2 regions of the Mycobacterium sp. NPDC003323 genome follow, and region 1 is predicted to be linked to the other one. Evidence: predicted binding sites of a transcription regulator. Region 1 holds the regulator's gene; the other holds the start of a gene.
The links. The regulator LexA, encoded in region 1, represses DNA repair genes until DNA is damaged. The targets are predictions, from matches to a motif close to CGAACANNTGTTCG.
Positions count from the first base shown of each region.

Region 1 (5,498 bases):
CTGCGGGCGCCGGCGGCGGACCACCACGTCACGCGGCAGCGGCCACACCTCGGCCGCCGATGACGGCCGGTGCTGGAGTTCCCGGCGCCGGACGGCGCCGGCGTCCAGTCGGTCGCGATGGTCACGCACGTCGCTCCGCGCTTCCAGAATCGTCATGTGCCTGCCTCCTCGTGGCTGGTGTTCGCTTCTATGTTCGAACGATAGTCGATCATGTGTTCGATGGATAGAACACGTGATCGAACTGTTAGCGAACGATAGCGGCGACCACCGACAAGTCCGGGCGCCTCAGCCCGAGGCGCCGGCCAACAGGCCGGTGGAGGCGAATTTCAGGCCTCGGCGCAGTTCATCGAGGCTGATCGGATCATCGCTCTCGATATAGCGCAGCGTGGTCGCCACCGCCATGTTGTAGAACAGCCACGCCAGGGCCCGCGCGCTGAGCTCGTTGCGGTACCGGTCGCGGTAGTACCCCATGTGCAGCGTCGCCATCGCGAGCAGGGTCGCGTTCAGTCCGGAGATGTTGTCGAACGTGCGGACATGATCGGGCCGCTCGGCGAGATAGCGGATCAACCTCCGGTTCGCGATCGTGAAGTCGATCAGGATGTCGATCGAGGACTCCATGGCGGCCTCCGGTTCGGCCATGGTGACCGCGCGCAGCATGTCCTCGATCGCGGGCGCCTGCTCGGCGGCCAGTTTCTCGATGGCCGCGTTGATGATCTCCTCCTTGTTGGCGAAGTACTGATAGATCGACCCCTTGCTGACACCGGCCCGCTCGGCGATGGCATTGGTGGTCAGCTGCTCGGGGCCGGTCTTGCGCAACAGGGTCGCGGCAGTGTCCACAATTTTTGCGACCATCTCCCTCGAACGCTCCTGCTTCGGTGCCTTTCGATGCCGTGACGTGCTTTTATCGGCAGCCAATGCAGCCTCCTAACGCGACTTGAATGCGACCGATAGGTCATATTAGCGTCGCTGCCCCAAGCCTTGAGGAGGTGCGCGCAGTCATGACTGCCACCACGGATCTACCCGTTCACGATGCCGAAGACGCCGGCCGGCCCGAGCTGGTCCCGCTGGACTCACTGACCGCCGAGCACACCGGGCGCTGGACGTTTCTCATCGTCGACGGGGCGGCGTTCATGATGCAGGCCATGGAGCCGGTGATCGCCGAGATCACCGGCCGCTACTCGGCGGCCTTCCACGGCGACCCGGGTGGCCGCGCGATCCGCTCCGTCGACTCGGTGCTGCGGTGGACCTACGGCGGCACCGAGGCCGTCGCCGAGGGCAACCGGGTGCGCGCCATGCACCAGCCGATCACCATGCGCAGCGCCGCCGACGGCAAGCAGATCAGCGCACTGAACCCGCAGTCCTATCAGTGGGTGATCGCCACCGGCTACATCGTCACGGCCCAGGGCGGCCGGCTGCTGGTGGGGCGTGAGTTCACCGCCGACGAGAAGGCCGAGTTGCTACGCGACAACCGCCGACTGGCCCGGCTGTTGCACGTGCCGATGCGCGACTACCCGCAGACCCCGGCCGAGATGGATGCCTACTTCGAGTCCTGGATCGACAGGCTGGAAGCCACCCCGCAGGCACTGCAACTGATCGGCGAGATGAAGACCGGCAAGGTCGACCTGCCGCCATCGGTGCCCGCGCTCCTGCGCCCGCTGGCGCGCCGGATCCTGCGCCCCGGGCTGCGGCTGAATTACCTCTCGGTGGTGGGGCTGCTCGATCCGCGGTTGCGCGCGAAGCTCGGCGTCACCTGGAGCACGGCCGAAGAGCGTGAACTGCAGCGCATCTACACCGTCATCCGCACGGCCTACCGGATCCTGCCGGATCGGCTGACCTATTTCCCGCTGGCCTATCACGCCCGCAAGCATCACGAGTGCCTGGAGAAGATGAAGCAGCGCCAGCAGAAGTCCTTCGCCTACAACCTGCCCGGTGCCCGATGAGTGAGGTGCCCGCACCGCCGCCCACCACCCGCGCGCGCAGCATCGCCCGCCTGACGCTTGCCGGCGCGATGATCTTCGCCGGCCTCAGCCACCTGTTCTGGGCCCGTGAAGAGTTTCAGGCTCAGGTGCCGAAGTGGGTTCCGATGGATGCCGACGGTGTCGTGATGGCCTCCGGTGGCGTCGAGATCACCCTCGGCGTCGGCCTGGCCCTGCTGCGACGCGACCGCGTCCTGGTCGGCCGGCTGCTGGCGGCGTTCTTCGTGCTGATCTTCCCGGGCAACATCGCGCAGTACCTCAACCATGCCGACGGTTTCGGCCTCGACACCGACACCAAGCGCCTGGTCCGGTTGTTCTTCCAGCCGGTGCTGATCGCCTGGGCGCTGTGGTCGACCGGGATCCCGCGACGCCGATGAAGACACGCGACACGCCTCGAACACATGTTTGATTATCGGTGCGGCGGCGACTACATTCAGCCCCATGAGCGACAGCAGCGACACCCCTGAGGCACGCTCCGGCCTGACCGAGCGTCAGCGCACCATTCTCGAGGTCATCCGCACCTCGGTGACCACCCGTGGCTATCCACCGAGCATCCGGGAGATCGGCGACGCCGTCGGACTCACGTCCACCTCGTCGGTCGCCCACCAGCTGCGCACCCTGGAACGCAAGGGCTATCTGCGGCGCGATCCCAATCGCCCACGCGCGGTGGACGTCCGCGGCGCCGACGACACCGTGACGCCGATCGTCGCGACCGACGTCGCGGGCTCCGACACACTGCCGGAGCCGACCTTCGTCCCGGTGCTCGGACGCATCGCCGCGGGCGGACCGATCCTGGCCGAGGAGGCCGTCGAGGATGTCTTCCCGCTGCCCCGCGAGTTGGTCGGCGAGGGTTCACTGTTCCTGCTGAAGGTGGTCGGCGAGTCGATGGTCGACGCGGCGATCTGCGACGGCGACTGGGTCGTCGTCCGTCAGCAGAACGTGGCCGACAACGGCGATATCGTCGCCGCGATGATCGACGGCGAGGCCACCGTGAAGACCTTCAAGCGGACCAAGGGCCAGGTGTGGCTGATGCCGCACAACCCGGCGTTCGAACCGATCGACGGTAACGACGCCGTGGTGCTCGGCAAGGTCGTCACCGTGATCCGCAAGGTCTGATCAGTCGGCCCGCACGAAACCGTTCGCGCGGGCGAACTCCTCACTGGCGAACCAGATCTCGGCCTCGGTATCGCGGTAGCCGCGGCTGCCCGGCGCCCAGTACAGACCCGTCTTGGTGTCCGCCTTGATCGGATAACCCTCGGGGGCCCGGTAGCGGTCGGTGGTGGCCAGCCGCATGGACGTCCAACCGGCGTCTTCGGCCTCGTCGTCCGGTGCCGCCGCCGCGTGCCGGCCGCTGGGGACCTCGGGCTCGTAGGACGGCAGCGGCGGGACCCCGACCACCGCGGTCGGCGGCTCGACGTCGAGTTCGGGTACCGACGGCTCCGGCGGCAGCGTTTCGATGCGGGTGGGCGCGGTGTCCACCGCGTCCTCGTCGAACACCGGCTCCTGCGGTGCTTCCGCCGGCTCCGGCTCAGCGCCGTATTCGGGCTCAGCGCCGTATTCGGGCTCGTCGCCGTATTCGGGCTCGTCGACGTACTCGGCGTCGACGAAATCGTCCCGATCGTCGTCGTCGAGATCCTCGCCGAGATCGTCGGTGAAGTCGTCGGCGGGACGGGCACCGGCCTCGGCCGAACGCTTGGCATACGGCGGGGTCTCGCCGACCGGCGGCACCAGCGCCCACGGGCTCTGCGCACTCTGCTGCTCGTAACCACCGTCGTGCAGCACGCCGGTCTCGGGTTCCGCGTCGCGGCGGGCGTCGGGACCGTCATAGCCGTCATAACCGTCGTAGCGGTCCTCGTAGCCGCCGTAACCCCGGTCGTAGTCCTCGAATCGGTCGTCGCGGGAGCGCCGATTGCGCAGCACCGCAACGGCGATCACCGCGATCAGGCCGACCAGCGGGATCAGGCCGAGCAGCCACCACCAGCGCCACGTGTACCACTTGTCACCGTCACCGCCCGACGCCGCCTCGGGTGCGGCCGACGGGTTCTGCGGCGCCTCCGCGCCGGGCACCTGCAGACCGGTCAACTGCGATTGCAGGCCGGCCGGCTCGGTGCTGAACTGATTGGTGGACGAGTCCCAGGAGATGGACCCGCCGTTGAACTGCTGGGTGACGATGTTGCCGTTCTCGGTCTGATCCGCCTTGGGTGCGCCGAGCTCACCGGTTGCACCGCCCAGCTTCTGCCATGCCGCATTCATCGCGCCACGGACGATGACGGCACCGAAATCGGGCGTCCAGAAGATGACCGGCTGGTCCTCGGCGGCGAACGGCACCACCGCACTCTGCGGAGCCAGGCCACCATCGGCTTCGCTCGCGGTGGGAAATCCGAGATCCCCGGTCGGCCCGCCGACACTCTCGTACTTGGCCAGCACCTGACCGGTCACCACGTTGGCACCGGTGGCCGGGCTGTAGAAGATCTTGCCGCCGGCGTAGTTCTGACCGACACCGTCGGCACCGATCGCGTACTGCGCACCCTCCTCGGCACCCAGCGGGCCGAGCTCCCCACCGGCCGCCCGGCGGGCCGCGGCGATGGCCGAGGTGGCGTCCGAGGGAACCTCGACGGCACCGAGTTGACCCGCCAGTTCGGGCGGGACCGTCGTGAAGGTTCGAGTCTTGCGGTTCCAGGAGATCTCACCACCGGTGAACTTCTGGCTGACCACATCGCCGTCGGTGGTCTCGTCCTCGCTGGGCACCCCGAGCACCCCGGCCGATCCGCCCAGGGTGTCCCAGGCGCTGTTGATCGCACCGCGGACCACCCGGGCACCGGTGTCCGGTGTCCAGAAGATGACCGGGCTGTCCGGGGCATTGAACGTGACGTTCCGGCTGTTGGCCGCGCGGCCCGGACCCTCATCGATGGTCGGAAAGCCCAGGTCACCGGTGGGCCCGCCGAGAGATTCGTACTTCTCCAAGATGGCGCCGGTCATGATGTGGGCACCGGTCCCGGGGGTGAAGAAGATCTTGCCACCGGCGAAGTTCTGGCCGAAGCCCTCACCCGCGGGATAGACGCCGCCGTCCTTGGGTCCGAGTGGACCGGCCGGTCCGCCGCCGGCGGTCTCCCACGCAGCCGTGATCGCCGCGTCGGCATCGCTTTCCGGTGTCGCGACGGCCGGCGGCGCCAGCAGCACCGTCGCGGCCATCAGCCCGGCACTCACCAGCACTGCCGCCGCCCGCCCGGCCAGATTGCCGAACCGGGTTCGCTGCGTGGTCATTCGGTCCCTCCCGAAGTCGTGCAAAACCCCACGAAAGTATCGTGTTCGTCAACTTTGCGTCAGTTGACCGCGAACTCGTGGGATATTGCCACCTGCACCGACGGCGTGTCGGACCGGTCAGACTCCCAGGCCGCGCCCGATGATCTCCTTCATGATCTCGGTGGTCCCGCCGTAGATCGTCTGGATCCGCGAATCCAGGAAGGCCCGCGCGATCGGGTATTCGCGCATGTAGCCGTAGCCGCCGTGCAGCTGCAGACA
Region 1 covers NZ_JBSFSB010000001.1:796,277-801,774, reverse strand. The annotation lists gene ACWDUN_RS03595 (LysM peptidoglycan-binding domain-containing protein) at 1-156, opposite strand, end outside; gene ACWDUN_RS03590 (TetR/AcrR family transcriptional regulator) at 286-852, opposite strand; gene ACWDUN_RS03585 (oxygenase MpaB family protein) at 999-1,940, shown strand; gene ACWDUN_RS03580 (DoxX family protein) at 1,937-2,353, shown strand; gene lexA (transcriptional repressor LexA) at 2,418-3,092, shown strand; gene ACWDUN_RS03570 (sunset domain-containing protein) at 3,093-5,240, opposite strand; gene ACWDUN_RS03565 (acyl-CoA dehydrogenase family protein) at 5,358-5,498, opposite strand, start outside.

Region 2 (5,498 bases), on a different contig from region 1:
CCGGCCGGTGGCGCGTCAAACACCCCGATCTGTTGGAACTCAACCGGGAGGCGGCGCAGTCGGCCCGCCGGTTCGATCGCGTGGAGTACGACTGGATTCCGCGCGCGCAGAATTCGCATGCCGATCGGCTGGCCAACGAGGCCATGGACGCGGCCGCCGAGGGTGCGCCGGTGCCGGCCTCCTCGCCGGGCTGGAGTGGTGCCCGCGGCGAGCCCACCCGGCTGTTGCTGTTGCGGCACGGGCAGACCGAGCTCTCGGTCGAGCGCCGCTACTCGGGCCGGGGCAATCCGCCGCTGACCGAACTGGGTCGCAGCCAGGCCGCCGCCGCGGCGCGCTTCCTGGGCGCCGAGAGCGGGATCGCGGCCGTGCTGTCCTCACCGCTGCAGCGTGCCCAGGAGACGGCCGCGGCCGCGGCCAAGGAACTCGGCCTCGATGTCGAGGTCGACGAGGGGCTGATCGAGACCGATTTCGGCTCCTGGGAGGGGCTGACGTTCAACGAAGCAGCGCAACAGGATCCGGATCTGCACGGCCGGTGGTTGCGGGACACCGGCGTCACGCCGCCGGGTGGTGAGAGCTTCGATGCGGTCGCCGAGCGTGTGCGTGACGTGCGCAACCGCATCGTCGCCGCCCACGCGGGTTCGACGGTGCTGGTGGTATCGCATGTGACGCCGATCAAGACGCTGCTGCGGCTGGCGTTGGACGGCAGCGCGGGCATCCTGTACCGGCTGCACCTGGATCTGGCGTCGCTGAGCATCGCCGAGTTCTACCCGGATGGACTGGCCTCGGTGCGACTGGTCAACCAGACGTCGCACCTGTAGTCAGTTCGAGTGCAGGTGCAGGCGTTCGCCATGGACGTCGAAGATCATGATGGCTTCGACCGGCCCGTCCACCGTGCCGAACCAGTGCGGGGTCCACGTCGAGAACTCCACGGCCTCACCGGGTTCGATGGTGAAGTCACGCTCGCCGAGGATGAGTCGCAGACGTCCTGACAGGATGTACATCCACTCCTGCCCCTCGTGGGTGGGCAGGTCAGCCGGGGGCGTGTTGCGCTTGGGACTGATCCGCACCTTGAAGGTGTGCCGGCCGCCGACGGCGCCCTGCCGGGTCAGCGGCCAATAGGTCACACCATGTCGGGTGTGCGAACTGCTGCGCACCCGGGGATCCTCGGACTCGGGTTCGCGCATCAGTTCGTCGGTGCTGACGGCCAGGGCACCGGCCAGGCGCGGCAGGTGGTCCAGGGCCAGTCGGCGCTTACCGGATTCCAGCCGGCTCAGCGTGGAGACGTCGATGCTGGCCCGGGCGGCCACATCCTGCAGGGTGAGTCCCTGTTGGGTGCGCAGGTCCCGTAGCCGTTTGCGGACGATGTCGTCGACGCTCTTTGCCTCCATGGCAAACCAGCTTGGCATTTCTGGCGCGCATCGGCAAGCTCGATGGCATGGATACCGAATGGGATTGCGTAGTTGTCGGTGCCGGCGCCGCCGGCCTGAGCGCGGCACTGGTGCTCGGCCGGGCCCGGCGGTCGACGCTCGTCGTCGACGAGGGTGAGCAGAGCAACCTCGCCGCGCACGGAATCGGCGGACTGCTGGGCCAGGACGGCCGCCCGCCTGCCCAGCTGTACGCCGACGGACGCACCGAGATGCAGAAGTACCCGAGCGTGCAGTTCCGCACGGCTCGGGTGACCATGGTGAAACCCGACGGTGCCGGTTTCGTGGTGGAGTCCTCCGACGGCAGCCGCGAACGTGCCCGCCGGATCCTGCTGGCCACCGGGATGCAATACCGCCCACCGCAGATCCCCGGCCTGGATGCACTGTGGGGCGGTTCGGTGTTCCACTGCCCGTTCTGCCATGGCTGGGAGGTCCGTGACCAACCGCTCGCGGTGCTCGCCGACGGGGATCGCGCGGTGCACATGGCCCTGATGTTGCGCGGGTGGAGCGACGATATCGTCCTGCTGACCAACGGCGGACCGGCGCCGGACAGCGATCTGCTGGCCGGGATCCCTACCGACGAGCGCGCCGTCACCGAATTCCATTCCGAGGACGGCGAATTGCGTGAGATCCGGTTCGCGACCGGTGAACCTCTGGCCAGGCGCGGTGCACTGGTGGCCGCGACGTTGCACCAGCGCTCGCATCTGGCCGCTCACCTCGGCGTGGCGTTCGCCCCGCCCACCCCGGTGGCCGCCGATGCGATCGTGGTGGACCAGTTCCAGCGCACTACGGTGCCGGGGGTGTTCGCCGCCGGTGATGTCAGCGTGGCGATGCCGCAGGTGGCGGCGGCCGTCGCCGGCGGTTCGATGGCTGCGGCCGCCGTGGTGCAGAGCCTGCTGGCCGATGACGTGGGCCTGCCGGTTCCGCCGTGGCCGGTCCCGGACACCCAGCAGCACTGGAATGACCACTACGGCCAGCGGGACCGGATCTGGAGCGGCAAGGTCAACGCGCGGATGGCCGAGGTGGCGGCCGAATTGGCACCGGGCCGAGCGCTCGACCTGGGTTGCGGTGAGGGTGCCGATGCGATGTGGCTGGCCGAACGGGGATGGTCGGTGGTGGCCACCGACGTGTCCGATGTCGCACTACAGCGCGCCGCCCAGGATGCCGGTGAATTGTTGAGTCGCATCGACTTTCAGCACTGCGATCTGGAGCAGGGCTTCCCGGAGGGGCAGTTCGATCTGGTGTCGGCGCAGTTCCTGCACTCCAAGCTGCCGATGGATCGGGTGCGGGTGCTGCGCCGGGCGGCCGAGGCGGTGGCGCCCGGGGGAGTGCTGCTGATCGTCGACCATGGCGATGCGCCCCCGTGGTCGAATCACCATCACGTGCACTTCCCGCCCGCCGAGGAGGTCGTCGCCGGGCTGGAGCTCGGCGCGGACTGGGAGCGAGTGCGGGTGGAGGCGGTGACCCGCGAGGCCATCGGGCCCGACGGGCAGCCGGGTCACCTGACCGACAACGTGATGGTGTTGCGGCGGCGCGGACGCGCGTATTACGGGTGAGGCAACGATCGACCGGTTCGCGCGCACTTTCCTTGAGGCAACGAACTGCGCCCGCCGCATCCGCGATGTCCTTACCGCGACTCTGCAGCCGACTTGATCAGCGTCTTTCACGTTAGTCACCGGCACCGAAGAGTGCTGGTCGTGTCGGTGGGGCCATTTACTATAGAACACATGTTCGAGAGGTGTGATCGCGACACGCTGGCAGGGATGAGTGACGAAGCGCTCATCACCGCCGTCGCGGCTGCCACCCGGTCCGAGGCGGCCGCGGCCGCGCAACGGCTGGCGTTGGTCGCCGAGGTCACTGCCCGGCACTGCGATGACGAGGACGACGCAACGGCCGTGCAGCTGGTGGACGGGTGGGCGTTGGCCAAGGCCGCCGTCAGCGCCGCCTGCAACCTGAACCCGCATGCTGCGCACAAGCAGATGCGCATTGGTCAAAGCCTGCGCGAGCGCCTGCCTCGCACCGCTGCAGTGTTCGCCGCCGGGTCGGTGTCGGCGCGGGTGATCGATGCGATCACCTGGCGCACCCGACTGGTCGTCGATGCGGATGCGTTGGCGTTGATCGACGCTGCGATCGCGTCCAGCGCCCCCGAATACGGGGCGCTGTCGGAAAACGGGCTGATCAAAGCCGTCGACTGTTGGGTGCACAAGTTCGACCCGTGCGCGGTGATCCGGACCAAGGCCGCCGCGACGGATCGCTACATCGAATTCGGTGACTCCAGCGACCCCGACGGCATCGTGTCGTTCTGGGGACGGATGCGGGCCACCGACGCCAAAATCAGCGAAGCCCGCCTCAACGAACTGGCCGGCACCGTGTGCGATGACGATCCGCGCACCACACGGGAACGCCGCGCCGATGCCGTGGCCGCAGTGATGGCCGACGCGGATATCCAGAGGCTGACCTGCCTGTGCGGTAACCCCGACTGTGCCGGCTCGGGTAAAGACCCACGCGCATCTGCGGTCAATATCTACGTGCTGGCCAATGAACTGCCCGACGCCGGACACGGCGCCGAACCGACCTCGAGGCCCGGGCCGACACTGCCGGGCACATCTGCGGACCAGGAATCGGGACAGCCGCCCGAGGACACCGAGACGGGCGAGGAACCGAGCCCCGAACCCGAGCCGAACGCCGAGCCGCAGCCCCCGGCGGCACCCGCCGCAACGACACCGGCCGCGAAAACCTCGGCCAAATCTCCCGGCCTCGGCGCCGGCATCACCCTCGACGGCGCCATCATCCCGGCCCACCTCCTCGCCGAACTCGTCGCCACCGGCGCCGCAGTCCGACCTCTGGCCAACCCGGCCGAACTCGGCTCCGAGCCGCGTTACCGGCCCTCGGCCGCGCTTGCGGCGTTCGTGCGCATGTACGCCATGACATGCAGCTACCCCGGGTGCAGCCGCCCCGCCCACCGCTGTGACCTCGATCATGTCGTTGCCTGGCCGGCCGGGGCCACCCACCCAGGCAATCTGCGGCCACTGTGCCGCGAACACCATCTGCTCAAAACGATGCCCACCGGCTGGATGCCCACCGCCCACCCCGACGGCCGCACCACCTGGACAGCCCCCACCGGGCACCGCTACACGACGACGCCTTTGGCCGCGATCCTGTTCCCGCACAACACGATCGATGTCCCGATACCGCCGGTCCGGCACATCAGCCTGATCGACGACTGCGACAACAAACCGGTCCTGCCGCGACGGCAACGCACCCGAAAACAGGACCGCGAATACCGCATCAACGCCGAACGCACCCGCAACTCGGTAGAACTGGCACTCGAGCAGGCCCGCGGCCAACCTCCGCCCACGTACCCGGCGCCCCGAACAGCCCGCGCCGGCGGCTACTTCGACGAGACCACCGCCTACACCGACAGCGACCCGCCACCCTTCTGATCTGACCGCCGCTACCTTCGGACGGCGCGCTGAGGGTACGGTGATCTGCGCGGACGAGTTGGCCGGGCGGCCGCGGACCTCGGGAACACCGGGGTTCGAGGAAAGTCCGGACTTCACAGAGCAGGGTGATTGCTAACGGCAATCCGGGGCAACCCGCGGGAAAGTGCCACAGAGAACAGACAGCCGCCCGCAAGGGCGGTAAGGGTGAAACGGTGCGGTAAGAGCGCACCAGCATCCCGGGTGACCGGGATGGCTAGGCAAACCCCACCCGAAGCAAGGCCAAGAAGGCCGCAACCTGGTTGCGGTCGCGCAAGCGTTCGAGGGCTGCTCGCCCGAGCTTGCGGGTAGGCCGCTTGAGGCACCCGGCGACGGTGTGTCCAGATGGATGGTCGCCGCCCCACCGGTCACACCGGCGGGGGACAGAATCCGGCTTACAGGCCAGCTCGTCCGCCCTGCTCTACTTCATCGCCTTCTTCAGGGCCTTGAGGGCATCGTCGATACCGTCCTCGGCCTCGCGCGCCACCTCGGCCTCGCGCTGATAGAGCACCCCGTAGGTGAAGGTGTCCTCGCCGGCGGCATGCGCCGCGTCGGCCTCCTCGAGCAGATGGGTGCGGCTGACCACGCTGTCCTG
Region 2 covers NZ_JBSFSB010000020.1:57,973-63,470, forward strand. The annotation lists gene ACWDUN_RS26820 (bifunctional RNase H/acid phosphatase) at 1-818, shown strand, start outside; gene ACWDUN_RS26825 (helix-turn-helix domain-containing protein) at 819-1,388, opposite strand; gene ACWDUN_RS26830 (FAD-dependent oxidoreductase) at 1,436-2,980, shown strand; gene ACWDUN_RS26835 (DUF222 domain-containing protein) at 3,188-4,867, shown strand; RNA gene rnpB (RNase P RNA component class A) at 4,922-5,317, shown strand; gene ACWDUN_RS26845 (CYTH and CHAD domain-containing protein) at 5,325-5,498, opposite strand, start outside.
Region 2: a site for LexA is predicted at 3,145-3,158, ahead of ACWDUN_RS26835 (DUF222 domain-containing protein). Genes of this name have one in related genera too.